DNA from 4 places in the Candidatus Pantoea communis genome. Region 3 is predicted to be linked to each of the others. Evidence: riboswitches for the same ligand, from Rfam matches in the RefSeq annotation. Region 3 holds a riboswitch; each other region holds the start of a gene.
What was found. Region 3 has a riboswitch for thiamine pyrophosphate ahead of thiM (hydroxyethylthiazole kinase). Riboswitches for the same ligand answer to the same signal wherever they lie in the genome.
Positions count from the first base shown of each region.

Region 1 (7,238 bases), on a different contig from region 3:
GGTGGATACAGCAGACGTCTATTCTCAGGGCCAGTCAGAGGTAGTGCTCGGGCAGGCATTAAAATCAATGCGCATAGACGATAGCAAAATGATGACCGCGACCAAGGTGCGACTGCGAACTGGCAATGGTCCGAATGACGTTGGTTTAGGGCGTTCACATATCATTAATACCGTAGAAAAAAGCCTGCAGCGGCTTCAACGCGATCACATCGACCTGCTGCAACTGCACGATCGCGACAACCTGACCCCTCTGGATGAAACGCTACGAACGCTTGACGATTTAGTCACTCAGGGCAAGGTGCGGCATATTGGCGCCTGTAACTTCAGCGCAGCGGAAATGACGCAAGCCGATGCTTATTCACAGCAGTACGGAAAAGCGCGATTCACCAGTAATCAGGTACACTATTCGCTGGCGTGCCGCGATATTGAATTCGATGTAGCGAAAGCCGCACAGGCGGCCGATCATGCACTGATGATCTGGAGTCCATTGAGTGGAGGCTATCTTAGTGGAAAATATGCCTCGAACACGCAGGAGCAGGGGCGTCGCTCTAAGCTGAACTTCCCACCGGTTGAACCAGCGCGCGTTGATCCGGTAGTCGACGCGTTAATTGCCATCGCCAGAGAGATGGCCTGTTCGCCAGCCACAGTCGCGCATGCATGGTTGCTGGGACGTCCCGAGGTCACCACCGTGATTGTCGGGGCGAAGAATGAACAGCAGTTACTGCAGAATCTGGAAGCCGAGAATTTGATGCTATCGTCAGAGCAGGTAACGAAACTGGATGCGCTCTCTCAGCCTTCAATCCCCTATCCTTACTGGATGCAGCATTTTCATGATAAAGACCGTATGTGATGCTTGACCAGGCTGGGGACGGATGCTTATTGAGGCTTGATACTGCTTTCTTAGTGTTCGTCGGCCAGCTGACCTGCTCCCCTGATTGATTTAATGCGATGTCAGTAATGTCCGCAGACGCTCTTAGAAAATCTTCAGCGTCACCTGCTGGTCTGCTCCCTGCCAACAGCAGGCGTTTAGATAATTAAGCAAGAACATGATCAATTGACGTATGTTCTTAGCGTGTTAAAGCTACTAATACGGCGGCAAGGAGTCCTATGCAATGAATGGGCGGAAAATCAAACACCCCATCAAAATAGACCTTGCCATCTCGCCCCCACATCTCTTTCACATCAGACATGCATCCTGCGCAATATCTGCACCCTACACTCTAATGCACCGAAACAACGGCCGATTCCGACCGTTCCTCCCGAAATCTCATTCAGTTTGCCACTGCATCTGGCTAGCATCGCCATTCAAAAACGACTCAACCGCGTCGGAAAACCGCTCAGGCTGATCAAGCATGACAAAGTGAAAACTGTTATCGATCCGTGTGAAGTGGATATTGGGTGCAGAAGCATAGGCTCGACGGTACATTGCATCCATGCTGGCTGCTGGTAAGCCGAATAGCGTGTCATACGCGTATACGACCTCTATCGGCGCTCTGATGCGGCCAAGTTCGGGACGCAAATCGGTGATCATCACTTCATACACGGCATCGGCAATGGTTTTACGGTCGGAATGGATTCCTGCCGCCACCAGTGCTGGCCTCACCGCCTCGGTCTTCGCTAAACGGGCGATGGATGCTTTCTGAAACTCCGTGAATTGCTCCGGCGACTGCCCCAAAATTAAATTTCGCGTCGCAGTGGCCTGCGGGGCGACCGTTTCGCTGGTCGCCGCTGGATTGAACATCAATGAATAGAACGGCAACGCATCAACGACCATCACGCGCCCCACCAGGTCAGGATGACGAGCAGCCAGCATCAATGCCATTTCTCCCCCAAGGGAATGGCCAATGATCGTCGGGGCTTTGATGTGCTGGGCGTGAATATATGCAGCGATGGCGTCAACTGCCGGAGCCATGATTTTCCCGTCCGGGTTGGCAATGGCAGCCGTATTCGCGAAGCCTGCAAGCTCGATAAGATGAATGCGATGGTTCTTGCGTAATTTTGCAGATAAATCGGCCCAAACGTCGCGTGAAGACGCCAGCCCTGGAATCAATATGACATCTGTTCCCGTTCCTTGCGTCTCAACGGAGATTCGCTGTGAGTTCGGATGTGCTGGAGGTACAGGCAATGGCTGAGCGGCAGACGCCGATACTAAGCTCGACGCCATTAAAAGCGTTCCACCGATGACGGCACGGATAGTTGCGGCATTCATTAAACCTCCCTGTTTATGTTAAGCGGCGTTAGCAAATTGATAAATCAGTGATCAGACTAACGCTAACCCATCGTGCTGCCAACAATATCAGCGTTCGGCCCCCGTCATCCCATCACCAACCCACCATCAACATACAGCGTTTGCCCGGTGACAAACTCGCTCCATTCTGAGGCTAAAAACATCACCGGACCGGCGACATCCACTGGCTCGGCAATTCGGCGCAGCGGCGTTTGTGCGGTGATAAAATCGCGCACGTCTTCTCGCGTCGCACTGCTGGCATCCGTGGGATAGACCAGACCCGGCGCAACACAGTTCACGCGAATCCCCAGCGGCCCCAGTTCAGCGGCGAGTGAACGGCTAAAGCCTATTAATGCGGATTTCGCCGTGACGTAATCGTGGTAAGGAACAGACGGACGCGCCACCAGATCGCTGGAAAGATTGATAATGCTGCCGCGTGTGCGTGAGCGCATCAACGGCAACGCAGCCTGGCAGACGTTATAGGCCGCGCCGACGGCACCGTCAAACTGGCTTTGGTAGCCCTGCCATGAGGTTTCCCAAAAGCGCTGTCGATTATCGGTATCGAAAACATAGGGTGCGAAAGCATTGTTCACCACCGCATCCAGACGACCCGTGGTGTTAGCGATCTGCTCCATCATCGCCGCCACCTGCTCTGCTGAGGTGACGTCAGCGCGAATGGCGATGGCCGAACCGCCCAGTGCTTCACAGCTTTTTACCACTTCCATCGCTGCGGCTTCACTGCGCAGGTAGTTCACCACCACCAGCGCGCCCTCAGCGGCGAACGCCTGCGCGATAGCTGCACCAATACCCCGGCTCGCACCCGTCACCAGAATCGTTTGATCAGCAAATTTCATCTCTTACCTCCTGTAAAAACGTGGATTCAATCCGCATAGGGCGCGAAGCGCTCAGCGGCAGTTTCAGCAGATGCCTCTATTTCCGTAAAAGTGACCAGATCCAGCAGGCTGAAGCGGCCATCGTGATGCCATCCGGCGGCAGGCGATGTCATGCTGCCAAAGGCAGTAATACGGGTGATACCGGCTTGCCCTAGCCGCGCGGCGAGACCAAACAGCTCTCGCGGAGTGGCCGCCACCGCCGCCGTTTGCAGGTAAATTTTCTGCTGCGAAATCAATGCAATCGCATCCTCAATCTCATCAACGGCCACCACTTTAAGCGTGCGTCCGAGTGCCGACGGCATCAGAGCTTCGGGGCCATCTACTACCACCACTGACCAGCTGTCCGTTGGCTCGCCGAACAGGATGCGATTGTCCTGTAACGCGCGAATCTCTTCACGGCTGCGCCAGGCCGCCACGCTGTTCGCTTCAGCCGAAGACAGCACTCGACGCGGATATTTGCGCGCCAGCGCTCGCAGTTCATGGGCGATATACTCCGCGAATTCCTGCGGTGTGATGCGTCCACCGCGTTCAACAAATAGCATTTGCGGTGAGTAACAGCCCGCCTGGTCATAGCGTATGACGTCATAGGCCACGCGCTGCGCCAGATCGACGCCCTGCCTTGTATCCAGCGCCGAACGCGCCACCAGCCCCACGCTGATTTTATGGCCGTGCGGCAGAAAACGCGTGGTGACCGGCAGTTGGTGTTTGATTGCAGCCAGCGCGGCATTACCACCGTAAGCCATCACCACGTCAGGCTGGGTTAACCAGTGTTTTTCTGCTTCGGCTTCGCCGCCTTTCCACCACACTACCGCCAGGCATTCGCCAAGTTGGGGATCGATCTCAGCCAGCAGTTGCGCGAACCAGCCCGCCATCAGCGGTTCGGCACCGGGCAATTTGCCCACGCTGCCCGCTTTTACCAGCAATCCACAAATCAGACTCCACAGCGGTAGACCCGGCACATTTCCTGCCCAGATATGCATGAGCAGATCTGGGCCAAATGCCCGTGCGAAGCCGCCATTAGGTCGCGGCTGAAAATCATCCAGCAGCTGCGGATCGTTAAAGTCCTCGGCTAAAAAGCGCTTGAGCTGCGGCTGTCGAAAAGTTTTGAGGTATCCGGTAAGCCCAAGGCGAATCATCTCGGCGTCATAACCGGTGACAATCGGCAGCAGCATTTCGGCCTTGCGGCGCAGTGGATGGTTTCGATCCAGCAAACGCGCAATGGCCTCATCAATAATTGCTACGATCTTCGCCACGCTCATCGTTTTGAGATAAGCGCGAGCGTGATCGCGCAGATGTGCGCTGAGAAGTGTAATTTCTGCCGGATTCAGGTCAGGCACGTCGACATCCAGGTGCTGGCCGTGATGGCTAAAACTCAGCGTGCGCCACTGCACCCCTTCAGGTGATAAACATCCCGGTAGATAACCCGCGACCTCTTTCACACTGCACCCTGCGCAGCAGCCAGGAACTCTTCCATCGCCAGCGAACAGCCCTTCGCATCCGCCCCGGTGACCCGGCCCAGCAGATGGAAGCCGCCCGCCACTGCCCGGCCAGCATCTTCCGTCAGCAATGCTGACACTGAATTGAAGTGGGCCAGATCATGGTGCACCAGCACACCCACCTCACCTTCCGGCACCTCTTCGCCCGTCAGTGGATTGACCACGCGGGTGCGGATCCAGTGCGGGCCGGATTTCATCGAGGGACAGGCCACGTTGCCGTCATCATAAAACTGGCTGCTCAGTTCGGTCATGCCGTACATGTTGATGCAGTGAGTGCGCGGCACGCCCAACGCCGCACTGAGTTCGGCGTAAAACTGCTCGGCCTCAATCTCGCGGGATTGCCCCTTAAATCCACCGGTATCTAAAATTCGGCTGCCAGCGGGTAATGCAAAATGTCGCCCCTGGTGCTGCAGTTCGTCGAGCAGATGGACAAAGCTGTAGCTCGCGCCCAGCAGCGCATAAGGTTCGCCCTGTGCTTCAGCCTGCTCCAACGCAGCAAACAGGCGATCCATCGCGATACCGCTGTCATCCAGCAGCACTTCGCTCTCGGCGGTGCCAAATTTTTCCACCGCTAATGTCAGGTAATGGGCCAGCGAAGAGTTGGGCAGCGCCCGATTATCAGGGAACAAAATGCCCATGCGAATCCGCTCTTCGCCCGCCATAAAGCGCTGGCGGAAATTCTGCATCATCGAGCATTTCCAGACATCAAGCGTCGGATGATAGCTGCGACCCTTCACTGTGCCGGTGGTTCCGCTGGTCATAAACACCGCTTCGACGTCATCTGTGGCATGGCAGCTCAGCGTCAGATCCTTAAACGCGGTAATGGGAATTGCCGGGATGGCACGCCAGTTTTTCACCGTAAACGGTGTGCGGCCGCGCTGCATGGCGAAGCGGCGATAGGGGAGGTTGTGTTCAAATTGGTACGCGAAGACGGCAAGCGCCATGCGGTTAAAGTCTTCGTCGGTTGTATCCTGACGCTGAAGAAAGGTGAGCAAAGCGTCGATCAAAGCAGCTTCAGTCATGGGCGAGTCCACCAGTTGCGATTTCGCGAAATTTCTCAGGCCGGGCCTGATGAGTAGAGTCTGTCCGCTACAAGCACAAAGATGGGATCAGGACGCAGTGTCGCCCTGTGTTCCGCTCCCTACGCCGGTATTAGCCGGATCAGGTTCGTAGGGTCACTACGTTGCCAACGCGAAAACGCTGGCGGGTAGAATCTCAGCCCGCTAACCGGGCACCCCCTGGAACAGGTCGCAGTCAATCAAAAGGCCGCTCAATAAAACCTCAATCAACTCACTGATTTTATTAAGCTTACTTTAAATCTACTGCAGACGGTCGTTAAAGGTTAAACCATTTGCTGTTTTAACACACTGATCTTTTTATCTGACCAGATGCACGACGAGCGTTTCAGCTTCGCGGTGATTCATTGATTAATGTGAATAGTCCTGCTGAATGAGTGAGCTGTGAGTTTTTATCATCAGATACTTCTGACCTCAGCATTAATGTAGGAAAAAATGTCATGAGAATGCCATAACTCTACCATTAACAAGTTATTAACCAGGATATTTGATGTACTTTGGCTTTAATGCCCGTTTTATTTGTTCGAGTCCCTCTTCAATAAATCTCACAGGATTTTTTTGTGATACGTAATATTCAGAATTTATCCCAACCATTATCAGATAATGACCAGGCGACATCGGCAATACACATCAATTCATTTCATCAAATAAACCAAAAATACTATTGATTTTCCGCTAGTTAGACCGGAGACTGTTTGTGAAGCACTTAAGGGAATTTAAAATGAAGACTTCCGCTAAGGTTGGAGCACTCAGTGCCCTGGGGATTATTTTGTCTGCGTCGGGTTATGAGGTATATTTGCGGAGCGTAGAAAACCAAAAAAGATGAAATAGCCTGTGTGACCGTTCACAGTCGTGATGCGGTTATTGCCGTAGAAAAAGATCTCCTCAATAAATCCGATACCGAGATGTTTGGGAAAAATAGAATCACCCTGGGCTCTCTTCTGGTCCACAATGAAGGCGTAGCAAAAAAATGGTACACGTATTATCGTTCCGTTTACTTTGGCGAGCCATCGTGGGCAAACTGAGTTTCAGGCCGTAGTGAGATGTTCAAATTTACAAGATATTGAATACGATAAACTTTAATGAGTCCATTAACTCACGCAGCAAACGGATAAAAACCATGTATAAGGCAACGAAATATTACGTCTGCGATCACGCCCGCAGGGGCTTGCTGTTGCATACCGCAGGATGTGAACAATTACCCGGTATCGATTCACGGGCGTTTATTGGCAGTATGTATAACCACAGCCAGGCATTAACCGTCGCCGCAGCGCAATATACGAATGTTCATTACTGCCCGTGCTGTATCACTGTGAATGAGACTACCGAGCCAGAAAAATCCAAGGCAGCTATGCCAGCACTGTGCAGGGCGACAAAACCAAAGAGAAAGAAACCGGTGAAGATTGTCGAACCCGTGCGACACTTTCCTCTCTGACTTGATGACAGCAAATGTCCTGCAACGTTTAAATCCCATCTTTTGGCTCGAAATCTACATGTATCGTCTTAAACACCGCCCGCCTCGCTGACACCAGCGTGACGGGCGGCA
Region 1 covers NZ_VWXC01000017.1:111,668-118,905, reverse strand. Annotated here, with positions in the region: gene F3J37_RS20465 (aldo/keto reductase) at 1-850, shown strand, start outside; gene F3J37_RS20460 (alpha/beta fold hydrolase) at 1,268-2,209, opposite strand; gene F3J37_RS20455 (3-oxoacyl-ACP reductase) at 2,314-3,081, opposite strand; gene F3J37_RS20450 (acyl-CoA reductase) at 3,108-4,559, opposite strand; gene F3J37_RS20445 (LuxE/PaaK family acyltransferase) at 4,556-5,638, opposite strand; TPP riboswitch at 5,737-5,865, opposite strand; gene F3J37_RS20440 (hypothetical protein) at 6,813-7,127, shown strand.
Region 1: another riboswitch for thiamine pyrophosphate. It lies ahead of F3J37_RS20445 (LuxE/PaaK family acyltransferase); the one in region 3 lies ahead of thiM (hydroxyethylthiazole kinase).

Region 2 (7,238 bases), on a different contig from region 3:
CCTGCGCGTGCTCTATTACCGTCCGCTGCCCAATCTGCTGCCGGGCTCGCCGCTGCGTCGTTCGGAAACCCATCTGGCGCGACAAATCTTTAACGGCCTGACGCGGATAAATGAGGAAAAGGGGGAAATCGAAGCGGATATCGCCCATCACTGGCAGCAAACCTCCCCACTCCACTGGCGCTTCTTTTTACGTCCCGCAATTCGTTTCCATCACGGACGTGAACTGGAGATGGAAGACGTTATCGCCTCGCTGGATCGCGTACGCAGTCAGCCACTATTCTCGCATATCGACAAACTGCACTCTCCCGCGCCCTGGACGCTGGATATTCATCTGACGCAGCCCGATAGCTGGTTGCCTTGGCTGCTGGCCAGCGTCAGCGCGATGATCCTGCCGCGCGAATGGCCGACGTTGCGCCATTTTGCCCGTCAACCCATCGGCACCGGTCCTTACAGCGTGGTACGCAACCAGCAGACGCAGCTGAAAATCGCCGCCTTTGATGACTATTTTGGCTATCGCGCGCTGATTGATGACGTGTCGATTTGGGTGCTGCCGGAAATCAGCGACGAGCTGGTGTATGCCGGCGTGAAGCTGCAGGGGGAAACCGCCGATGAGAAATCCGAAGAGAGCCGTCTGGAAGAAGGTTGCTATTTCCTGCTGTTCGACCAGCGCTCAGAGCGTGGTAAGGATGCCCATTTTCGACGCTGGGTGAGCTATCTGCTTAACCCGATTGCCCTGCTCAACCATGCGGGTGTGGGCTATCAGCGCTACTGGTTCCCTGCATACGGTTTCTTACCGCGCTGGCATCATCGCCGCGATCTCACCCCAGCCGAAAAGCCCGATGGACTCACGCAACTGACCATCAGCTGGTACAGCCATCATGTTGAGCATGAAGGGATTGCTAACGCCCTGCGCCCGCTGCTGGCTGAACAGGGCGTTGAGCTGATCACGCGCGAGCTGAGCTACGAAGAGTGGTTCGAAGGTGAAGGAGAGAGTGACATCTGGCTCGGCAGTGTGAACTTCACGCTTCCACTGGAGTACGCGCTGTTTGCCCAACTCTACGAGCTGCCGCTAATGCACCACTGCGTCCCGATTAACTGGCATGCCGATGCGGAGCAGTGGCGGCAAAAAAACTTATCCTTAGCCGATTGGAGTAAGCAGTTGGTGAACAGCGACTTTGTTCATCCGCTCTTCCATCACTGGTTACTGCTGGAAGGCCAGCGCAGTATGCGCGGTGTGCGGCTCAACACGCTCGGCTGGTTTGACTTTAAATCGGCCTGGTTTGCACCACCGGAGCTGTGACACTTTCGCGCTGTCACAGAAGTGTCTAATATAAGCCGTTCTCAACGGGGTGCCCTGGTATTGGGCTGAGAGAAACCCGTCGAACCTGATCCGGCTCATACCGGCGTAGGGATTTGAGATGAGCGATAACTCAGATCCTTTGCGACTCAACCTTATCTTCTCCTCAAGGAGCGCAAAGTGTTAAACAAAGTCTTGCCCGTGTTGCTGTTGATCTCTGCCCCGGCGTTGGCTGCCAAGCCTGTTCTTACCGTTTACACCTACGATTCGTTCTCTGCAGATTGGGGCCCCGGCCCTGCCGTTAAAAAAGCCTTTGAAGCCGAGTGCGGCTGCGAACTGAACTATGTGGCGCTGGAAGATGGCGTGTCGCTGCTCAACCGCGTGCGGATGGAAGGCAAAAACAGCAAAGCCGATGTGGTGCTGGGCCTCGATAACAACCTCGTGCAAGCCGCCGAAAAAACCGGCCTGTTCGCGAAAAGCACCGTCAACACCAGTAAATTGCAACTGCCTGATAGCTGGCATAACGACACCTTCGTTCCGTTCGATTACGGCTACTTCGCCTTCGTCTACGATAAAAACAAGCTGAAGAACCCACCGAAGAGCCTAAAAGAATTGGTCGAAAGCCCGGAAAAGTGGCGTGTGATCTATGAAGATCCACGCACCAGCACACCGGGATTAGGCCTGCTGCTGTGGATGCAAAAAGTGTATGGCGATAAAGCACCTGACGCCTGGCAGAAGCTGGCACAGAAAACGGTCACCGTCACTAAGGGCTGGAGCGAAGCCTATGGCCTGTTCCTGAAAGGCGAAGGCGATCTGGTGCTGAGTTACACCACCTCTCCGGCATATCACATCATCGAAGAGAAGAAAGATAACTACGCCGCTGCGCCGTTTAGCGAAGGCCATTATCTGCAAGTAGAAGTGGCTGCACAGCTCGCTAGCAGCAAACAGCCCAAACTGGCGCAGCAGTTTATGCAATTTATGGTGTCGCCAGCTTTCCAGAAGACCATTCCGACTGGCAACTGGATGTATCCGGTGATCAAAAGCGATCTGCCTGCCGGTTATCAGTCGCTCACCGTGCCGGCGAATGCGCTGCAATATAGCTCAGCCGAAGTGGCCGATCATCGCGCGGACTGGATTCGCACCTGGCAACAAGCCGTTAGCCGTTAATGCCAGCCTGGTTAATTCCTGGAAGTGCCGTTGCGCTGCTATTGTGCGCAGTGGCACTGCTGGCGTTTGGCGCCTTAGTGATGGCGGCGCCGGTCACTGACTGGCGTGCCTTGCTCACTGACAGTTACCTGCACCACGTCCTGGCCTTCTCGTTTGAGCAAGCGCTGTTATCTGCCCTGCTCTCGGTGCTGCCGTCGATTCTGCTGGCACGTGCGCTGTATCGCCGCCGCTTTCCAGGACGTAATCTGCTGCTGCGCCTGTGTGCCATGACGCTGGTCTTGCCGGTTTTAGTGGCCGTATTTGGCTTGCTCAGTGTTTACGGTCGCAGCGGCTGGCTGGCACAACTCTGTGGCCTTTTAGGCCTCAACTACAGCTTCTCGCCCTATGGCTTGCAAGGCATTCTGCTGGCGCACGTGTTCTTCAATCTGCCGCTTGCCACCCGAATGCTGTTACAGGCGCTGGAAAGTATTCCCGGCGAACAGCGTCAGTTAGCCGCCCAGCTTGGCCTGCGCGGCTGGAACCTGTTTTGTTTGGTCGAGTGGCCATGGTTGCGACGTCAGATCCTGCCCACCGCAGCCCTGATTTTTATGCTGTGCTTCGCCAGCTTTGCCACGGTACTGGCATTGGGCGGTGGACCGCGCGCCACCACGTTAGAGCTAGCGATTTATCAGGCGCTGAGTTTTGATTACGATCCCAGTCGTGCGGCGCTACTGGCACTGTTGCAGCTCGGATGCTGTTTGCTGCTGGTGCTGCTCAGCCAACGCTTCAGTAAAGCCATCCCTACCGGCAGCCAAAGCATTCGCGGCTGGCGTGACCCGCAGGATTGCTGGCATGCCCGGATCGGCGACACGCTGTTGATTGCTTGCGCGCTGATACTTTTGCTGCCGCCGCTCGCCGCGGTAGTGTTTGATGGTTTGCGCGGTGGCGTGGCGGGTGCACTGCAACAGCCCGCGTTATGGCAAGCGACCTTCACCTCACTGCGCATCGCCATCGGCGCCGGATTGCTGTGCGTGGTGCTGACCATCATGTTGCTATGGAGCAGTCGCGAGCTGCGTCAGCGTCAGCGCAACGTTGCGGCACAGGCAATGGAGCTAAGCGGTATGCTGATCCTGGCGATGCCCGGCATCGTGCTGGCCAGCGGCTTTTTCCTGCTGTTCAACGCTACCATCGGCCTGCCGCAGCGTGCCGATGGCTTAGTGATATTTACCAATGCGCTGATTGCCATCCCCTATGCGATGAAAGTACTGGAGAACCCGATGCGCGATATCAGCGCTCGCTACAGCCCGCTCTGCGCATCATTGGGTATTGCTGGTATTAATCGCCTGAAACTGATTGAACTGCGCGCGCTAAAGCGGCCCATTGCACAAGCGCTGGCGTTTGCCTGCGTGCTGTCGATTGGCGATTTCGGCGTGGTGGCCCTGTTTGGCAGCGCCGATTTCCGCACGCTGCCGTTCTATCTGTTCCAGCAAATTGGTGCCTATCGCGGCGCAGACGGTGCCGTAACCGCACTGCTACTGTTATTACTGTGCCTGTTGCTCTTTACTCTGATGGAAAAACTGCCGGATCGTCATGCTGACACTGAATAATCTCACTTACCTTTACCAGCATCTGCCAATGCGCTTCCGTTTTGAAGCCCAGGCGGGGGAACGTCTGGCGATCCTTGGCCCCAGCGGCGCAGGCAAAAGCACCTTGCTCAGTCTGATCGGCGGTTTTTTGCCAGTGAGCCAGGGAACCCTAATGGTGAATGGCGTCGATCATACGCGTAGCGTACCGTCGGCGCGGCCGGTGTCGATGCTGTTTCAGGAGAACAACCTCTTCCCACATCTCACGGTGCAGCAAAATATGGGATTGGGTTTGCATCCGGGCCTGAAACTGACGCGCGAACAGCAGCAACAGCTGGCCGCCATCGCTGAGCAGACCGGATTAGCCGAGATGCTGAACCGCTTGCCAGCTGAGCTTTCCGGCGGTCAACGCCAGCGCGTGGCCTTAGCGCGTTGCCTGCTGCGTGATCGGCCAATCCTGTTGCTCGATGAGCCCTTCTCTGCGCTCGATCCGGCGCTACGCGGGGAGATGCTGCAACTGGTGCGTTCGGTGTGTGAAAGCCGCAATATCACGCTGCTAATGGTGTCGCACAGTCTGGAAGATGCCCAGCAAATTGCGCCGCGCAGTCTGGTGGTGGTCGATGGTCGGATTTACTGGGATGGCCGCACCGCGAGCTTGATCAGTGGAGAGAGTGAAGCGGCGGCCATCCTTGGCGTGAAAAAGCCTTAAGCGAAGAACACCTTCCACAACAGATGGCGGAAGATGGGCATCATCGGGTGATACTGAATGGCGATAAATGCCGCCACGCCGATAGCCGCCGCCAGCGGTGCCAGCCAGCGTAAGCGCGCCTGCGGCAGATATTTCGTCGCCCAGTCAGTGGTTTTACCACTGCGCCACCAGCGCCACATCAGCCAGAATCCCATCCACACCAGCAACGCCACCAGCAACAGCAGCCACTTAAAATTGCCGCCTTGCGCGGCCTGCGGCACATCAATCGCCACACCGGCGAGGATACCCGGCATCAGATAAGCCGGCGGCCAGAGAATACAGCCAATCAGGTTGGGCGGCAGGAACTTGCGCACCGGCAGCTCCAGCATGCCCGCCGCCAGTGGAATTAACGGACGCGTCGGGCCGACGAAGCGCCCCACCAGAATGGTAAACATGCTGTGTTCATGCAGCGCGTGCTCAGTTTTATCCAGCAGGCCCTGATACTTTTTCAGATATTTCCAGCGGTGTAATGGCCCCTGAAACTTCCAGCCGATGCCATACGAGACCCAATCACCAATCAGGCAACCGGCAAAACCCGCCGCCCAGGCAGGATAAAGGCCAATCTGTCCGCTGCCCACCAGCGCCCCAAGGCTGGCCATTAATACGGTTCCTGGCAACAGCAATCCCACGAACGCCAGTGACTCAAGGAAGGTCACCAGCGCCACGGCCATCAGCGCGTACTCCAGCGATTGCGAAAACAGATGTTGAATCCAGGCTTCCATAACTATCCTCTGCGGAATATAGAGGCTGGATTGTCCGGAGCCAGCGCCAAACCGTCAAGGCAAGAATTGTAGGACGATGTTGACAGAGTACTGACAATGTCGCCACACACAGGCACTGTATAAACATCCATGATATACTTCAGGCAATTCATTTCCCGGAGTTCACGTGACCGAACCACGCGCAGGTTTTTTGCTTACCCGCCACTGGCGAGATACCCCAACCGGCAGCGAAGTGGTGCTGTGGCTGGCGACTGATCAGGGACCGCAGCGGCTGGTGCTACCGGCACAAGAGTCCGTGGCTTTCATTCCAGAAGAGTTCCGCCAGCAAACCGAAGCGTTGATCCGTGACGAGCGGCATATTCGTGTGCAATCGCTCGAACTGAAAGATTTCCGCCGTCGTCCGGTGTTTGGCCTTTATTGCCGCAGCCATCGCCAGCTGCAAAACCTGGAAAAGCGCCTGCGCGAAAATGGCATCGCGGTGTATGAGGCCGATATCCGCCCACCAGAGCGCTATTTGATGGAGCGTTTCATCACTGCGCCGGTGTGGTTCAGCGGCGAGGTGCGCGGCGATAGCGTGGTCAATGCTCGCCTGAAACCGCATCCAGATTACCGCCCGCAGCTAAGATGGGTTTCGCTGGATATTGAAACCACGGAACACGGTGAGCTGTATTGCATCGGGCTGGAGGGCTGCGGTCAGCGCCAGGTGTATATGCTGGGTCCACCCAATGGCGATGCCAGCACGCTCGATTTCGATCTCATCTATGTGGATAGCCGCCCGCAGCTGCTGGAACAGCTCAATGCCTGGTTCGCCCGTCACGATCCTGACGTGATCATCGGCTGGAGCGTAGTGCAGTTCGATCTGCGCGTCCTGCAAAAACACGCCGATCGTTATGGCATTCCGCTGCGCTTAGGACGCCAAAATCAGGCGCTGGAGTGGCGCGAGCACGGCTTTAAGCCTGGCGTCTTCTTCGCACAAGCCACAGGACGGTTGGTGATTGATGGTATTGAAGCGCTGAAGTCCGCTTTCTGGGATTTCCCCTCCTTTAGTCTCGAAGCTGTATCCCGTCAGTTGCTTGGCGAAGGCAAAGCCATTGATAACCCGTGGCAGCGTATGGAAGAGATCAACTGGCGCTTTGCCCATGACAAACCGGCGCTGGCGAAGTACAACCTGAAAGATTGCGAGTTGGTGACGCGCATTTTCCATCACACTGCCATCATGCCGTTTCTGCTGGAACGCGCCACGGTCAATGGCCTGGCGGTCGATCGTCACGGCGGTTCGGTGGCGGCGTTTGGTCATCTTTATATTCCGCGTATGCATCGCGCAGGATTCGTGGCGCCTAACCTTGGTGAAGTGGCACCCGAAGCCAGCCCCGGCGGTTATGTGATGGACTCACGGCCCGGCCTGTACGACTCGGTGCTGGTGCTCGATTACAAAAGCCTTTATCCCTCCATTATTCGCACCTTTCTGATCGATCCCGTCGGTTTGGTGGAGGGGCTGGCGCATCCAGACGATGCCGATTCCGTGCCCGGCTTCCGTGAGGCACGTTTTTCGCGGCAGACCCACTGTTTACCGGCGATAGTCGAACAAATCTGGCAAGGGCGAGAAGCCGCCAAGCGCGAGAATAACAAGCCGTTGTCTCAGGCGCTGAAAATCATCATGAATGCCTTTTACGGCGTGCTTGGCACCAGCGCCTGTCGCTTCTTTGATCCACGTCTTGCGTCTTCAATTACCCTGCGTGGCC
Region 2 covers NZ_VWXC01000010.1:72,862-80,099, reverse strand. Annotated here, with positions in the region: gene sgrR (HTH-type transcriptional regulator SgrR) at 1-1,300, shown strand, start outside; TPP riboswitch at 1,336-1,430, shown strand; gene thiB (thiamine ABC transporter substrate binding subunit) at 1,478-2,464, shown strand; gene thiP (thiamine/thiamine pyrophosphate ABC transporter permease ThiP) at 2,464-4,050, shown strand; gene thiQ (thiamine ABC transporter ATP-binding protein ThiQ) at 4,034-4,735, shown strand; gene F3J37_RS14505 (DedA family protein) at 4,732-5,496, opposite strand; gene polB (DNA polymerase II) at 5,663-7,238, shown strand, end outside.
Region 2: another riboswitch for thiamine pyrophosphate. It lies ahead of thiB (thiamine ABC transporter substrate binding subunit); the one in region 3 lies ahead of thiM (hydroxyethylthiazole kinase).

Region 3 (7,238 bases):
AGCTCAGGGTGTTGAAGTTGTGAATGCGACCGAAGCCAGCACGGAAAAAACGCGTGTGATGAGCGTTGCACAGACCACAGCGTTCACTTCAGCTAACCGCCCAGCGGCAGGCGAATACAGCGGTGCTATCACCATGATGTTTGACAGCGTACCAGACGACGAAGGCAGCCGCTGATTACCAGCTCTTTCTACGCATGGATTAAGCGTCAGAGATTTTTAACACTGACCAAAAGGAGGAGGGCGACTTCCTCCTTTTTTTACTTAGATTTTGGACTTTAGCCATGACTCTGTCCCGTTCACTCACCGGTATCACTCTGTTGCTGTGCTCTGCTGGAGCGGCGCAGGCCGATGCCGTCGCGCCACAGCGCGCACCATCACTGGCGCAGCAGGCGGCGGCGATGCCAGCGGATTTTCGTTCGCATTTTTTCAATGCGCCGATCTCAGCGCGCGTGATGCTGGATGGCAAACTGCTGGGTGATGCCAGCATTGTGTTGAGTGAAGATGAGCGCGTACAGATCGTGAATTTTACCGATGTCAGCAGTAGTGAATGGACGGAAACTGAGCGTCAGCGTTGGTTAACGGCGTTTTCTCAGCCCCTGGCTCTTGGACAATGCAACAGCAGTTGCCCGGCGAATTTAGTGGCGGCGGATTACAACCTTGCCAATGCGCAGTTAACGCTGATCACTTCCGCATTGCCGGAAAGCGCGGGGCAGCAGTTGTGGCATGCACTGCCGGAACAGAGCAGTGCGGGCATGCTGTTATCCAACCAGCTCAATCTTTCCGGTGGGCAGCAACAAAGCGCAGCAATGGGTTGGCTGGGTGGGCTTGAAGCCGCCATCGGCAACTGGAGCGCCATTGGTCAATATCAGCTGGATCGCAGCGGCGCGAAAGATGCAGAAACCCAGCATGCGGTGACCTCGCTCTATTTGATGCGCGAGAGCCAGCACACTTTTTATCGCGGTGGACTTTTTTCACCCGACAGTCAGGGCGTATTACGCCAACCCTATTCGCGCGGCAGCGGTGTGACCACGCTGGCGGGTGTGATGATGGGCAGCAGCGATACCCTGATGAAAGACGGCAACACGCCTGCGCTTTACCCGATTTGGGTCACGGCGAACCGTGAAGGGATTGCCGAGATTTATCGCAATGGCGTGTTGATTAACTCGCAGCCGGTGCAGCCTGGCTTACAGGCACTGGATACCGCTCCGTTACCGGGCGGTATTTATGAAGTGGAAGTGCGCATTCTGGAGGATGGTCAGGAGACCAGCCGTAACGTTGAAACTGTTAATAAACCCGCAGGCTGGCGTAATCCTGAGCAACGTCTGCGTTACAACCTGTTTGCCGGTCAACAAACGGCGCTGATGAGCAATAAGCGTAACCAGCAGCATGGCGAGATGGCGGCAGGCACCAGCCTTAACTATCTGATCAAGCCCAATATGACGGGCGGGGTGGCGGTACAAAAGGTGGGTAAAGAGAAGCAGGCAGGTGTTTCTCTGGACTGGCAGGCCAGCCAGCAGGTGCAGCTGTATAGCAACCTGTGGCACAGCAGCGTTACCGGTTACGGTTTTGACTCACAGGCGATGTGGATGCATGAAAAAGGCAACGTGGCGCTGAACCACAGCCGCAGCTGGTACACGCCGGAAGATGCACTGGGACGCTTGAGTTATTCCTCACGTCCACGCACCGAGCAGAGCACTTCGCTGTCATCCAGCTATCGTTTGAACAGCAACCATGGCGTGAACGCCCGTCTGACGCATCGCAGCAGTAACAATGGTGTCGGTATTGATGCCGGCTACAACACCCGTGTTGCTATCGGCAGCACGCCGGTGAACTTACAGCTTTCGGCGTTTGATAGGCCTTACCGCGACAACGGCAACACGCGTAACCGGGGGATGGCGTTAACCGCCAGCTTCTCGCTCGGTAGCCAGGGGCGCAGCGCCAGTGCCAGTATTGGTAGCCGTACCGATGCCCAGGGCGGTCGTGATTTGTATGCTTCCGCTACCCTGAATCAGGAGTGGGAAAACAGTTTTATGAAACAGAGCAGCGTGACGGCCACCGCCGACCGTTACGGCGCGGGACTGAGCAGTTACAACCAGTTTGATGCGCCACTGGCTAATGGCAGTTTCTGGGGCCAGCGCTCCAGCGCCGATCGCCAGTTAAACGGTGGCCTCAACGTCGGTAGTACGCTGGCCCTGGGGCAGGGCAAAGCGGTGATCAGCCGTGACGCGCAGCAACATCAGGGCGGCGGCATGATCGTCGATGTGGTGTCCGATGATGAAAGCGTGGATTTGATGGCCTACCACGAAGCGGGTACTACGCCGTTGAAAGCCGGGCGTAACTTTATTCCGGTCAAAGCCTGGAAACCGGGTACGGTGCAGATCGATTTCCCGGGTAAGGATGCGCCAGCGCTGAAAGCCTGGCCGCAGTATCTCGATTATCACCATGTGCGCGGCGGCGTCAGCAGCCATGAAGTGCGGGTGATGAAGACTGTCACCGTGATGGGACGCCTGGTGGATAACCAGGGTACGCCGCTGGGTGGTGCCAAAGTGATTAACCATGCAGGACGCACCGTCACCGAATCTGACGGCATGTTTACCCTGGAGCTTCATGAGAAGAATCCGGTGGTGAGTATTGAACATCATTCCGGTATGCAGTGCGAGATTCGCCTTAACCCGGAAACTGAAAAACGCGATGAATTGATATTTGCGGGCAATGTTACTTGTTCAGCAACGACGTTGGTTAGAAATAAAGCAACGATTACTAAAGAATTAAGTTGAGATGTTTAAATTATGATCTGCAAAAGAATAAATAACATTCCTTCATTTCTGATGGGAAGGTTCAATATAGTGGTGTTTGTTTTGCTAAATGCTTTTGTATTCTCATCCCAATCTGCAGATGTAAAAATAACTGCGGTGTTTGAACCTGATATAACTAAACCTGAAAATAATTCTTTTACTAACACAACCATAAAAGGGGGGTATTGTACGCGCTTCCCTGGTAATTGTCGGGGCGATATTTTTGCAGTTGCAGTACCAGGTTTAAGCGCTCAAAAGCATTTTGATAATTTATCAGATAATATAGTAAATAATCACCAGAATTTTGATGTTGATGGTTCAACCAGAATAGTAAAACTTATTAACACTAAAACAGGATTTGAAACTGAGGCAAGTTTTCGGTTAAGCGTTTTCTCTGTTAGAACGGCCGGAGTACCAGGAAATGTTCAAACTGGATATTCTCCCTCTGGGGGATGTACTGGGATAGCTGGTTCTGGCAATGGATCTCAGTTTAGCTTCGCGTGGTCATTACCTGATTCAAAAATAAATTGCTATCAGCGGCTAAAGAACGGAAGCGATTTCTCTGGAGTTGGGACCATCTTTGAGCTGAGTTTTGCTTATATATTAACTACTCCTAAACCCCTATCTTTGCCTGCTGGAAAATATGTTGGTGTGGTTGTATACACTGTTGGCGATGAGATGGATATAGACTTTCATGCGTTAAGTTATAATGATAACGAAGTTAGAATCACTATCGAAGCAACAGTGGAACATGCATTTTTCTACCAATTCCCATCCGGTAGTGAAAACGTTCAGCTTTCACCGCCTAACGGGTGGAGCTCCTGGATTAACGGCGGAATGATTCCGCAAAAGCTTTCAAAAGAGGTACTCTTTACCCTCAGCAGCTCCAGCGGATTTAAAATCTGGATGCAATGTGAACATAATGCAGGTGCTGGTTGTGGACTTAAAAACCAGGCGACAGCTGAAACTGTGCCGCTGGATGTTAAAATGACGATCCCAGGTTTTACCTCCAATCGTCAGCCCGTGCGTAATATGCTGCTCAACACTGACGCAGCCGGACACACCATCGATCTGCCCGGCCAGTTTGTGGTGGATTTACGTTCGAAGCTTGATTTCGTTGTCAACCGACCTGAAGTCGAGAAAATGGTGAAAGCACCCGGTTCAAACTGGAAAGGGGCGGTGACCCTGATATTTGATAGTGAAGTGGAATAAACATGGCGGGTCAGTGTGCCCGCTAACCGCTGAATTGAGAGTGGTCTGGTTATATATGCCTGCCTTAAACGGTTACGATAATTTGAAATTGGGATGTGTAAGTCTATTTATAATTTTAACCGGCGTTCATATAAAAATAACAGACCGCCACTACAAAATTTATCAACACACCAGATGAAAAACATGAGTGAAAAGAAGATCATCATTATGGATGATCACCCGCTCTACCTGCATGGGCTGAAGCACATTATTAACGATAACCCGGCATTCAGCGTGCTGGACTGCTGTCGTAATTCCGCAGAACTGATGCTTTCGCTCAGCATCGTCAAGGCGGATATTGCCATCCTTGATTTCTCCCAGCCTGAGGGCGAAAGTGATATTAAAGAGGTGGTTGAACAGTTACATCAGGATTATCCTCAGATGTCGCTAGTGGCGTTGGGGGAAAGTCGGCGTCATCAGCTGTTAAGCATGGCCTTAAGACCGAGAATTAAAAGCTATTTCTGTAAAAGTCTGTCTGCAGAAAATATTTTGTCAGGATTACGTCATGTTCAGCAGTTCAATGGTACAGAGCATAGCATCCCTAATGAGCCTGAAGGTGTGACCAAATTTAGTGCTGGCTCACCCCTATCCGCGCGCGAAAAATTTATTATCGAATACCTTCACGCCGGTTTAACCGTGTCTCAGGTGGCCCAACGGGTTAATCGCAGCGTAAAAACCGTCAGCACGCAGAAACGTACTGCGATGCGCAAATTGGGTATTACGCAGAACCGGGAAATCTTCCAGTTAAATTTAAGTGAGATTTAACCCAGCCAGCGGCGCGCCTGTTTATCGCTGATATCGCGATAATAAACTTTATGAATGCGCTCTCCGCAGCGTTGGCACTGTGCCTGAATATGCGTGGAATAGTGCGCGCGTCCTGTTGGCGCGACCGCCCCTTTGCGGCTGACGATAATGTTATGCCATTTGTGTGCGTGCGGGATAAAGCTGAAAAAGTCGAATTTCATTCTCGCGTCCGGAAATGGGTGAATATCGTGCGGTGCATGTCCGGAAGGGGATTAGGCCTTTTTCTGTACGTCATTAGATTGATATTAATCAAACAACTACAACGCATGAGTTAATTAACGCGATTTTGCCTGTTTAGATTAATAAGTGCTTTATTCATCAAATTTAGTGTCTTAATAAAATTGATCTGCACGGTTTTCTGCCAATGCAGAACGTGATGAGAAAAGTGCGGCTATGTCATTTTTCCACATTCTCTTCACCAGTCGCACTTCCCACGATTTACAACCTCCCGGACAGCCCTTATCCTGTGTGCGGCATGTTTACCATGCCATGACTCGGGGTGCCCCTGTTCAACAGGGCTGAGATACACCCGCTGACCTGATCTGGATAATGCCAGCGTAGGGAAGTCAGATGCCTGACTGCATTCGCCTTCTTGATCGCCGGTTGGGAGTTTTATGACACAGCCTGACCTTCTTACCTCCGCGCAACTCGCGCAGTCCCTGCAGCTGCTACGTCAGCAGGCACCGCTGGTGCACTGCATGACCAATGATGTGGTGCAAACCTTTACCGCCAATGTGCTGCTGGCTTTGCAAGCCTCTCCCGCGATGGTGATCGATGCCGAAGAAGCCGCGCAGTTCGTGAGTTTTGCCGATGCGCTGCTGATCAACGTCGGGACCTTAACCCGCGACCGTCGCGATGCGATGCTGGCGGCGGTGCAGTCCGCTTCTAAAGTCGGTACGCCCTGGACGCTCGATCCGGTTGCCGCTGGCGCACTCTCATTCCGCACCGAATTCTGCCAGCAGCTGCTGAGCCTGCATCCCGCCGCAATTCGTGGCAACGCCTCGGAAATCCTCGCGCTGGCTCACCAGGCTGCGGGCGGGAGCGGCGTGGACAGCGTGCATCAGGCAGATGCCGCACTGAGCGCGGCACAACAGTTGGCACAGGATTACCACACGCTGGTGGCGGTCACCGGCGAAGTCGATTACGTCACTGATGGCAAACGCACGCTGGCGATTCCAGGCGGCAGCCCGCTGATGACGCGCGTGGTCGGCACCGGCTGCGCGCTTTCCGCCGTGGTCGCGGCCTTCAGCAGCTTACCAGGCGACCGCTTGCAGCATGTGGCGGCGGCATGTCGCGTGATGTCGCTGGCGGGCGAGCAGGCGGCGCGTGCTGTTCAGGGGCCAGGCAGCTTTGTCGCGGCTTTCCTCGATAACCTCTGGACGCTGGAGGTTGCTGTATGAAACGCATCAACGCGTTAACCATTGCAGGCACTGACCCGAGCGGCGGCGCGGGCATTCAGGCCGATCTCAAAGCCTTCTCCGCGCTGGGTGCGTATGGCACCAGTGTGATTACCGCGCTGGTGGCGCAGAACACCTGCGGCGTGCAGTCGGTGTATCGCATTGAACCCGATTTCGTTGGGGCGCAATTGGATTCGGTGCTGGACGATGTGCGTATCGATGCCGCCAAAATCGGCATGCTGTCGGAAACCGCGATTGTTGAAGTGGTGGCCGAGCGGCTGAAACGCGCCAGCCTGCCGTTTGTGGTGCTGGATACGGTGATGATTGCCAAAAGCGGCGATCCGCTGCTGTCGCCCGATGCAGTGGCCAGCGTGCGTGAACTGCTGCTGCCGCAGGTGTCGTTGATCACGCCCAATTTGCCGGAAGCGGCTGCGCTACTGGGACGTGATATGGCGCAGGATGAGAAAACCATGCTAATGCAGGGCGATGCGCTGCTGGATCTCGGTTGTGAAGCGGTACTGATGAAAGGCGGACATCTCAGTGATGCCGAAAGCCCGGATTGGCTGATCACCCGCGCAGGGCGTCAGCGCTTTACCGCACCGCGCGTCAATACGCGCCATACCCACGGCACCGGTTGTTCGCTGTCCGCCGCTTTAGCGGCACTGCGTCCACGTCACGATAACTGGGCGGATACAGTCACCGAAGCCAAAGCCTGGCTGCAGCGGGCCTTGCTGCAAGCGGACTCGCTGGAAGTCGGCAAGGGCATTGGTCCGGTGCACCATTTCCATCAGTGGTGGTAGGGCAGCAGAACGGCGATTAAGGCGTGCCTCTGCGTTGCAGGATTCAATCTGAAGGCCGCCCATCGCAAGGTGGCAGAATTTTTTTTACTGCGTATCCGTCTGAAAAATGGAGTCAGCAATTTGCCAGCCTGGCGCTTTTCGGTCCAGGCTGTTGGGGGCGAATCGGCCATTGCCGGTTCCATTCCAGCCAT
Region 3 covers NZ_VWXC01000023.1:61,016-68,253, forward strand. Annotated here, with positions in the region: gene F3J37_RS23375 (CS1 type fimbrial major subunit) at 1-175, shown strand, start outside; gene F3J37_RS23380 (CS1-pili formation C-terminal domain-containing protein) at 282-2,777, shown strand; gene F3J37_RS23385 (hypothetical protein) at 2,850-4,007, shown strand; gene F3J37_RS23390 (LuxR C-terminal-related transcriptional regulator) at 4,101-4,811, shown strand; gene F3J37_RS23395 (hypothetical protein) at 4,808-5,011, opposite strand; TPP riboswitch at 5,336-5,431, shown strand; gene thiM (hydroxyethylthiazole kinase) at 5,465-6,250, shown strand; gene thiD (bifunctional hydroxymethylpyrimidine kinase/phosphomethylpyrimidine kinase) at 6,247-7,047, shown strand.

Region 4 (7,238 bases), on a different contig from region 3:
GGCACAGGCCATCAAATAGCGACAGACACAGCGGGAAGAAAACGATTAACGCCGCGACTACCACCTTGGAGGCGATGCCAAATCCCAGCCACAACACCAGCAGTGGCGCCAGCGCAAACACCGGAATCGCCTGGCTGGCGGTCACGAGCGGAAACAGCACGCGACGCAGCGTTTGGCTGCCTGCCATCAGGACCGCCAGCGTCACGCCCGTCCCAACGCCCAGCAGCAACGCCAGCACAATCTCTGCCAGGGTAAACAACGCGTGATGCGCCAGCAGCTGGCGATGCAGCCATAATGCCTCCAACACCGCCAGTGGCGAAGGCAGCAAAAAGTCCGGCACGCCATGGTGCCGCGCCAGCAGCCAGCCACACAGCAGCACCGCGATCAGATAGATCGCGCTAAACAGTTTTTTCATCTTGATTCAGTCGGGAAAAGAGTTCGCCCTGCGCCTGTAGCAGGCGAGGATCATCAAGGGATCGGGGAGCATCACCCGCAGGCACCGGCCAGCTTTCAACCGCTAACGGCTGGCCATGCAACAGCACGATGTCATCGGCCATACGGCAGGCTTCGAGCGGATCGTGCGTAACCAGCAGCACCGTTTTGCCCTTGAGCAGCGTGGCAGTCAGGGTTTGCAGACTGAGTTTGGTCATCACATCCAGCGTGGCGAAGGGCTCGTCCATCAGCACCACTTCGCGTTGGGCATACAGTGTACGCGCCAGTGCGACACGCTGCCGCATCCCGCCTGAAAGCTTATCCGGTGAGGCTTGCGCCACTTCACTCAGCTTCACCTGCTCAAGCAGCGCCAACGCACGCACCCGGTCCGGTTTTTCACCGTTGAGCCGAGCGGAAAGCATCAAGTTTTCCAGCACCGTCAGCCAGGGATACAACAGATCCTGTTGCCCCATCCATGCCACTTTGCCCGGCAACCCGCTGATATCGCCCTGCTGCGGCTGCAGCAAACCCGCCACCAGCCGCAATAAGGTGCTTTTCCCAATGCCGCTTCGCCCTAATAGCACCGTGGTTTTACCGCCGCGCAGTTGCAGATTGAGTTGCTGGCACAGTACCTGTTCGCCCCAGCTAAAGGTGATGTCGTTAAAACAGATCGGATTCATGGTCGCTTTGCCGCCAACATTGCCAGACGGGTAAACCCTCGCGCTTCCAACACCGAGGCCGCCTGCGCCGCGCGAATGCCGCTGGCACACACCAGCACAATGCGCCGGTCCTGTGGCGGCTGCCAATCGGCTATCGCCTGCGGCAGAACGCGTTCGACGATGTTCGCTACGCTGACAGGCGCTTCTTCCACCGCGCGCAACTCGACAATGCAATCATCTTTCGTCAGCAGTTGCTCATCGATAAAGGGCACGCTGTTTTCTGGCTCTTCCGCGCCGTCAAAACGAAATGCGCGCATATGCCAGTTGATGAAGTCACAGTTGATCACACTGCCGAGGGGTGAAGGTTGCAGATCCAACAGCACGCTGAGTGCCATCTGAGCCTGCATTGCACCCAAAGTCGCCACTGCCGGTCCCATCACGCCTGCGGTGTTGCAGTTGGCTGCGGAGGCGGGTAAGCGTGGAAACAGTGCCCGATAGCTCGGCGCGCTGCCGCAAAAGCCGCCGACATAGCCCTGACGGCCTAATACTGATGCACTGATCAAAGGAATCTGCGTTGCCAGACAGGCGTCGGAGAGTTGATAGGTCACCGCGAAGTTATCAGCGGCATCAATCACCAGATCGATATCCGTGAGGAGGTGCGGCAGATCGCTGGCGCCGATAGCCCGTGGCACCACCTCTATCTGCACCTCGGGATTACGTTGCAACAGCGCCTGTTGCGCACGTGCTGCCTTGCTGTGACCGAGGTCCTGCATCGTAAACAGCGTCTGGCGATGAAGATTGTGTAAGGCCACTTCATCGTCGTCACACAGGCGGATAAAACCGACGCCTGCGCCAACCAGCTGCGGCAGTAATGTAGCGCCCAACCCGCCTGCCCCCACCACCAGGACGCGCGCATCCGCCAGCTTTTGCTGACCTTCGACACCGATTTCCGGCAGCATCATCTGCCGTTGATAGCGATCCATGGTGGCTCCTTAACTCAAACTCGCCAGACCGAAGATCGGTGTTGAAGCTGCCGCCATATCGCGCTTCTCCATCAAACCAGCACTGCGTGCGGCCTGTCCCGCTTCAATCGCCAGCCGGAAACCGTTCGCCATGCCAACCGGATCGCCGGCTTTCGCCACCGCGGTATTGAGCAGGATGCCATCGAAGCCCATCTCCATCGCCTGTGCGGCCTGTGATGGCGCACCGATGCCTGCATCAATTATCAACGGGATGTCGCTGAACCATGCCCGCATCGCGCGTAATCCTTCAATGTTGCGCAGGCCCTGCCCGGAACCGATCGGCGCGCCCCACGGCATCAGCAGTTCACAACCGGCTTCCAGCAGCTTCTCACCGACGATCAAATCTTCGGTGGTGTACGGGAAGACCTGAAAACCGTCCGCACACAGGATGCGTGCCGCTTCAACCAGCGCAAAAGGATCGGGTTGGAGCGTGTCGGCATGACCAATTACCTCCAGTTTGATCCACGAGGTATTAAACAGCTCGCGCGCCATCTGCGCGGTGGTCACCGCCTCTTTCACCGTGTGGCAGCCTGCGGTATTGGGCAGCACGCGAATGTCCAGCCCGGTTAGCAGCTCGCGAAAAGCCGCACCCGCCGCGCCTTCACGACGCAAACTCACGGTGATGATTTCCGTGCCGGAGGCGGCAATCGCCTGTTGCAGAATCGCCGGTGACGGATAGCCCGCGGTGCCAAGCAGAAAACGTGACTGGGGATCGAAATCGTAAAACATGTTTCAACCTCCCTGCATCGGCGATAAGACTTCCAACTGGCAGCCCTCTTCCAGCAGCTGGTTGCTGTACTGACTTTTAGGCACAAAGTTGCCGTTGAAAGCGCTGGCAACGCAGGCGGCATCAATTTGCTGCTCGATCAGCAATTCGCTGAGCGTGCTGGCCTCAGTGCGGATCGCCCGGCCGTTAAGCTGAATATTCATAGGATTGTTCCCCGAAAAGGCGCTGCATCAGCTGTTCTGCCATCATTGGCGCCAGCAGAAAACCGTGGCGATACATGCCGTTAAGATAAAAAGTGTCGTTTTGATAATGGATTTCTGGCAGATTGGCCGGATACGCTGGGCGTAGCCCGCTGCCGCTTTCCACCACGCGAGCTTCCGCCAGAGCAGGATGAATCGCGTAGGCCGCGCTGAGCAGTTCCATCATGGCGCGTGCGCTAATGGGGCTGGCATCGTCGCTTTCCACCATCGTGGCACCGAGCATGAAATGGCCGTTACGGCGCGGCACCAGATAGCACGGAAAGCGCGGATGCAACAGACGAATCGGACGCGAGAACTGCACCTCTTCGCTGTGCAGAATCACCATCTCGCCACGCACCGAACGCAGACGCGGAAGGTCGGATTTGGCATGCATGCCACGACAATCAATCACCCGACCCGAAGGGTGTTGTGCATCAAAACGCACGCCGCGCTGTAACAGCTTTTCGCGCATTTCGGTGAGAGCCAGACGCGGGTCGAGATGCGCCTCCTCGGCAAAAAACAGCCCGCGCGCAAAACGCCCGGCCAGCAGAGGTTCAAGCTCACCGGGATCGACCCATTGGTGCTGTTCGGTCATGCGTGCGAAGCGAGTCAGTTCCTGGCTATCGCGCGGTGGCGCCACCACCAGCGTTCCCTGATGTGCCACGCTGCTGACACGCTGTTGCCACCAGGCCGCAGCATGCTGCCCAAGAGAGATCACTTCCTGCGGTGCACTTTCGGATTCGCACCAGGGTGCAAGCATGCCGCCAGCAAACCACGACGCGGGCTGGCGGGAGTCGTCGCCAATGACGTCGACCTCTTCGCCGCATTCAGCCAGCAGCGTTGCCACGCACAGGCCTGCCACGCCGCAGCCTAAAACCGTCCAGCGGCTCACAGCAGGTTATCCGGGATATAAAGGGAATTCACATCGGCCTCTCAGTGTTGACTGAGACCCGCAGATACAGGAGGAGGGAAAGGGCGCGAGCGATCCTCTGCGCCAGACAACACCGGAGCGGTGCTGTCAGTCTTCCTACGCCAGTATCAACTGGGTCAGGTTCAAAGGGTCGCTAAGCCGCGCATTGCGCTTTTAGCCTCTCAGTCTCTTTGGCGAGACTCCCCCGACGCGTCTATTTGTATTGCAGGCGCAGGTCGCCGTCAAGCACGGATTGCCGCAGATAGCCATCACGTCATCGCATGGCATTTATCGCTACCTGCACGTTCTGGATCGAAAACGTAACATATGGTATACAAAGGCATTATTGCTACTTTTCAAGCGCAAAGAAATTACAGGTGATGTTGGACTCATTATGAAAAATATTAGAATTGCCTTTATTAAAGCCGGTTGGCACAAAGAGATTGTGCACAATGCTTTGGTGGGTTTTGAGCAAGAATTAAAAGCACAGAACGTTGAAGCGGAATTAAAAGTGCTGGAAGTGCCGGGCGCATTTGAAATGCCGCTGCTGGCAAAACGCTTAGCGGAAACCGGCAAATACGACGCGATCGTAGCGGCTGCGCTGGTGGTGGATGGCGGTATCTATCGTCACGATTTCGTTGCTGCAGCCGTGGTTGATGGCCTGATGAACGTTCAGCTGACCACCAATGTGCCAGTGTTCTCTGTCTCACTGACGCCGCACAATTTCCAGCCGGTCGATGTGCTGGAAAACTTCTATACCGAACACTTTATTAAGAAAGGCAAAGAGGCCGCGCGTGCTGCGCTGGCGATTCATAATTTGTCGATCGATTAATTCCCTCTCAGGAACACTTCATTATTCGCGGTGAAGTGTTCTTGCTCTCAATAATACCTCCCTGCCCTTAAGAACAATATGTTCTACGTTATTTCGAAAATCGCATAAGCCACTTTCATTACTCTCCTCTGCTACTTCAACTTACGTAAATTTTTGTCGTAAACAGCAAAAGGTGTACAAAAACACTTCACATTCATAGCATTCACTATAATGTATAGCACAGGCTATACTTCTCAGAGGATGACTATGTTGATCAGGCACGTTGTATCGGTTGTGATGCTTACGCTCGCGATGAGCACTTCGGCGTTTGCTGCCGACAAACTCAAAGTGGTCACTACTTTCACGGTGATCGCAGACATGGCAAAGAACGTCGCAGGTGATGCCGCCGAAGTGACATCCATCACCAAGCCCGGTGCGGAGATCCATGAATACCAACCAACCCCCGGCGATATTCGTCGCGCGCAGGGTGCCGATTTAATCCTGGTAAACGGTTTTAATCTGGAACTGTGGTTTAGCCGCTTCTATCAGCGCCTGAAAGGCGTGCCGCAAGTCACAGTGACCGAGGGCATTGAACCCTTAGGTATCACCGAGGGACCCTACAACGGCAAACCCAACCCACATGCCTGGATGTCACCAGACAATGTGCTGATTTACGTCGATAACATCCGTAAAGCACTGCAAAAATACGATCCTGCCAATGCCGCCGTTTATCAGGCCAATGCGGATCGCTATAAAACGCAAATCCAGCAAACCCTGGCGCCGATGCGCGCGGAGATTGAAAAACTGCCGGAAAACCAGCGCTGGCTGGTGACCAGTGAGGGCGCTTTTTCCTATCTGGCACGTGATTTGGGTCTGAAAGAACGTTATCTCTGGCCGATCAATGCCGATCAGCAAGGCACACCGCAACAGGTGCGCAAAGTGATTGATGCGGTGAGAGCCAACCACATCCCGACTATCTTCAGCGAAAGCACCATCTCCGCCAAACCGGCCCAACAGGTCGCGCGTGAAGCGGGTATTCACTACGGCGGCGTGCTCTATGTTGACTCTCTCAGCAACAGTGACGGGCCGGTTCCGACCTACCTTGATCTGCTGCGCGTGACCACCGATACCGTAGCCAAAGGCATCACCGCCGGGAGCCAAAAATGACCCTAAACGTGCAGGATGTTAGCGTCACCTACCGCAACGGTCACACTGCGCTGCGTCAGGCATCTTTCTCCGTGCCAGCGGGCAGCATCGCCGCGCTGGTGGGCGTCAACGGCTCCGGGAAATCCACACTGTTTAAGGCCATTATGGGCTTCGTGCCGCTTTCGACGGGTCAGGTCACGCTGGCAGAGATGCCCGCGAAGCGTGCGCTAAAACACAATATCGTCTCCTATGTGCCGCAATCCGAAGAGGTGGACTGGAGCTTCCCGGTGCTGGTGGAAGATGTGGTGATGATGGGCCGTTACGGCTATATGAACATGCTGCGTATCCCGCGTGCGGAGGACAAACGCAGCGTGGATGAGGCGCTAGCACGCGTCGGGATGAGTGATTACCGCCATCGTCAGATTGGTGAACTCTCCGGCGGGCAGAAAAAACGCGTCTTCCTCGCACGTGCGCTGGCTCAGAGTGGTCAAATTATCCTGCTGGATGAGCCCTTCACCGGCGTCGATGTCAAAACCGAGGCGGCGATCATCACCCTGTTGCAGGAGCTGCGCGATGAAGGCCGCACTATGCTGGTCTCCACGCACGATCTCAACACCATCCCCGATTACTGCGACCGCTGTGTGCTGGTCAAAAACACCGTGCTGGCTAGCGGCTTATTGCATGACACTTTCACCGCTGCCAACCTGGCGCGCACCTTTGATGGTGAGGTGCAGCAGCGTAATGCCGCACTGTTGCAGAAGATAGCCGCACGACCGGGGGCGGATCATGTCGTGGATTATTGAACCCTTCGGCTATCAATACATGCTGAATGCGATGTGGATCGCCGCGCTGGTCGGGGCGATTTGCGCGTTTCTCTCCTGCTTTCTGATGCTGAAAGGCTGGTCGCTGATTGGTGATGCGCTATCCCATTCGATAGTGCCGGGTGTGGCTGGCGCGTACATGCTGGGGTTGCCCTTCTCACTCGGTGCCTTTCTCTCCGGCGGACTGGCGGCGGGCAGCATGCTATTCCTTAACCAGCGCACGCGCCTGAAAGAGGATGCGATCATCGGACTGATCTTCTCCTCCTTCTTCGGCATCGGGCTCTTTCTGGTGTCACTCAATCCGACATCGGTCAATATTCAAACCATTGTGCTGGGCAACATTCTCGCGGTGGCGCCCGCCGATATCTGGCAGCTCGGCACCATCGGCGTGGTGACACTGACGTTGTTGCTGCTGAAGTGGAAAGATTTGATGGTGACGTTCTTTGATGAAAGCCACGCGCGCTCGCTTGG
Region 4 covers NZ_VWXC01000003.1:183,227-190,464, reverse strand. Annotated here, with positions in the region: gene F3J37_RS06855 (ABC transporter permease) at 1-415, opposite strand, end outside; gene F3J37_RS06850 (ABC transporter ATP-binding protein) at 399-1,112, opposite strand; gene F3J37_RS06845 (HesA/MoeB/ThiF family protein) at 1,109-2,074, opposite strand; gene F3J37_RS06840 (thiazole synthase) at 2,084-2,842, opposite strand; gene thiS (sulfur carrier protein ThiS) at 2,846-3,043, opposite strand; gene F3J37_RS06830 (FAD-dependent oxidoreductase) at 3,027-3,971, opposite strand; TPP riboswitch at 4,087-4,206, opposite strand; gene F3J37_RS06825 (6,7-dimethyl-8-ribityllumazine synthase) at 4,384-4,821, shown strand; gene F3J37_RS06820 (metal ABC transporter substrate-binding protein) at 5,098-5,967, shown strand; gene F3J37_RS06815 (manganese/iron ABC transporter ATP-binding protein) at 5,964-6,749, shown strand; gene sitC (iron/manganese ABC transporter permease subunit SitC) at 6,733-7,238, shown strand, end outside.
Region 4: another riboswitch for thiamine pyrophosphate. It lies ahead of F3J37_RS06830 (FAD-dependent oxidoreductase); the one in region 3 lies ahead of thiM (hydroxyethylthiazole kinase).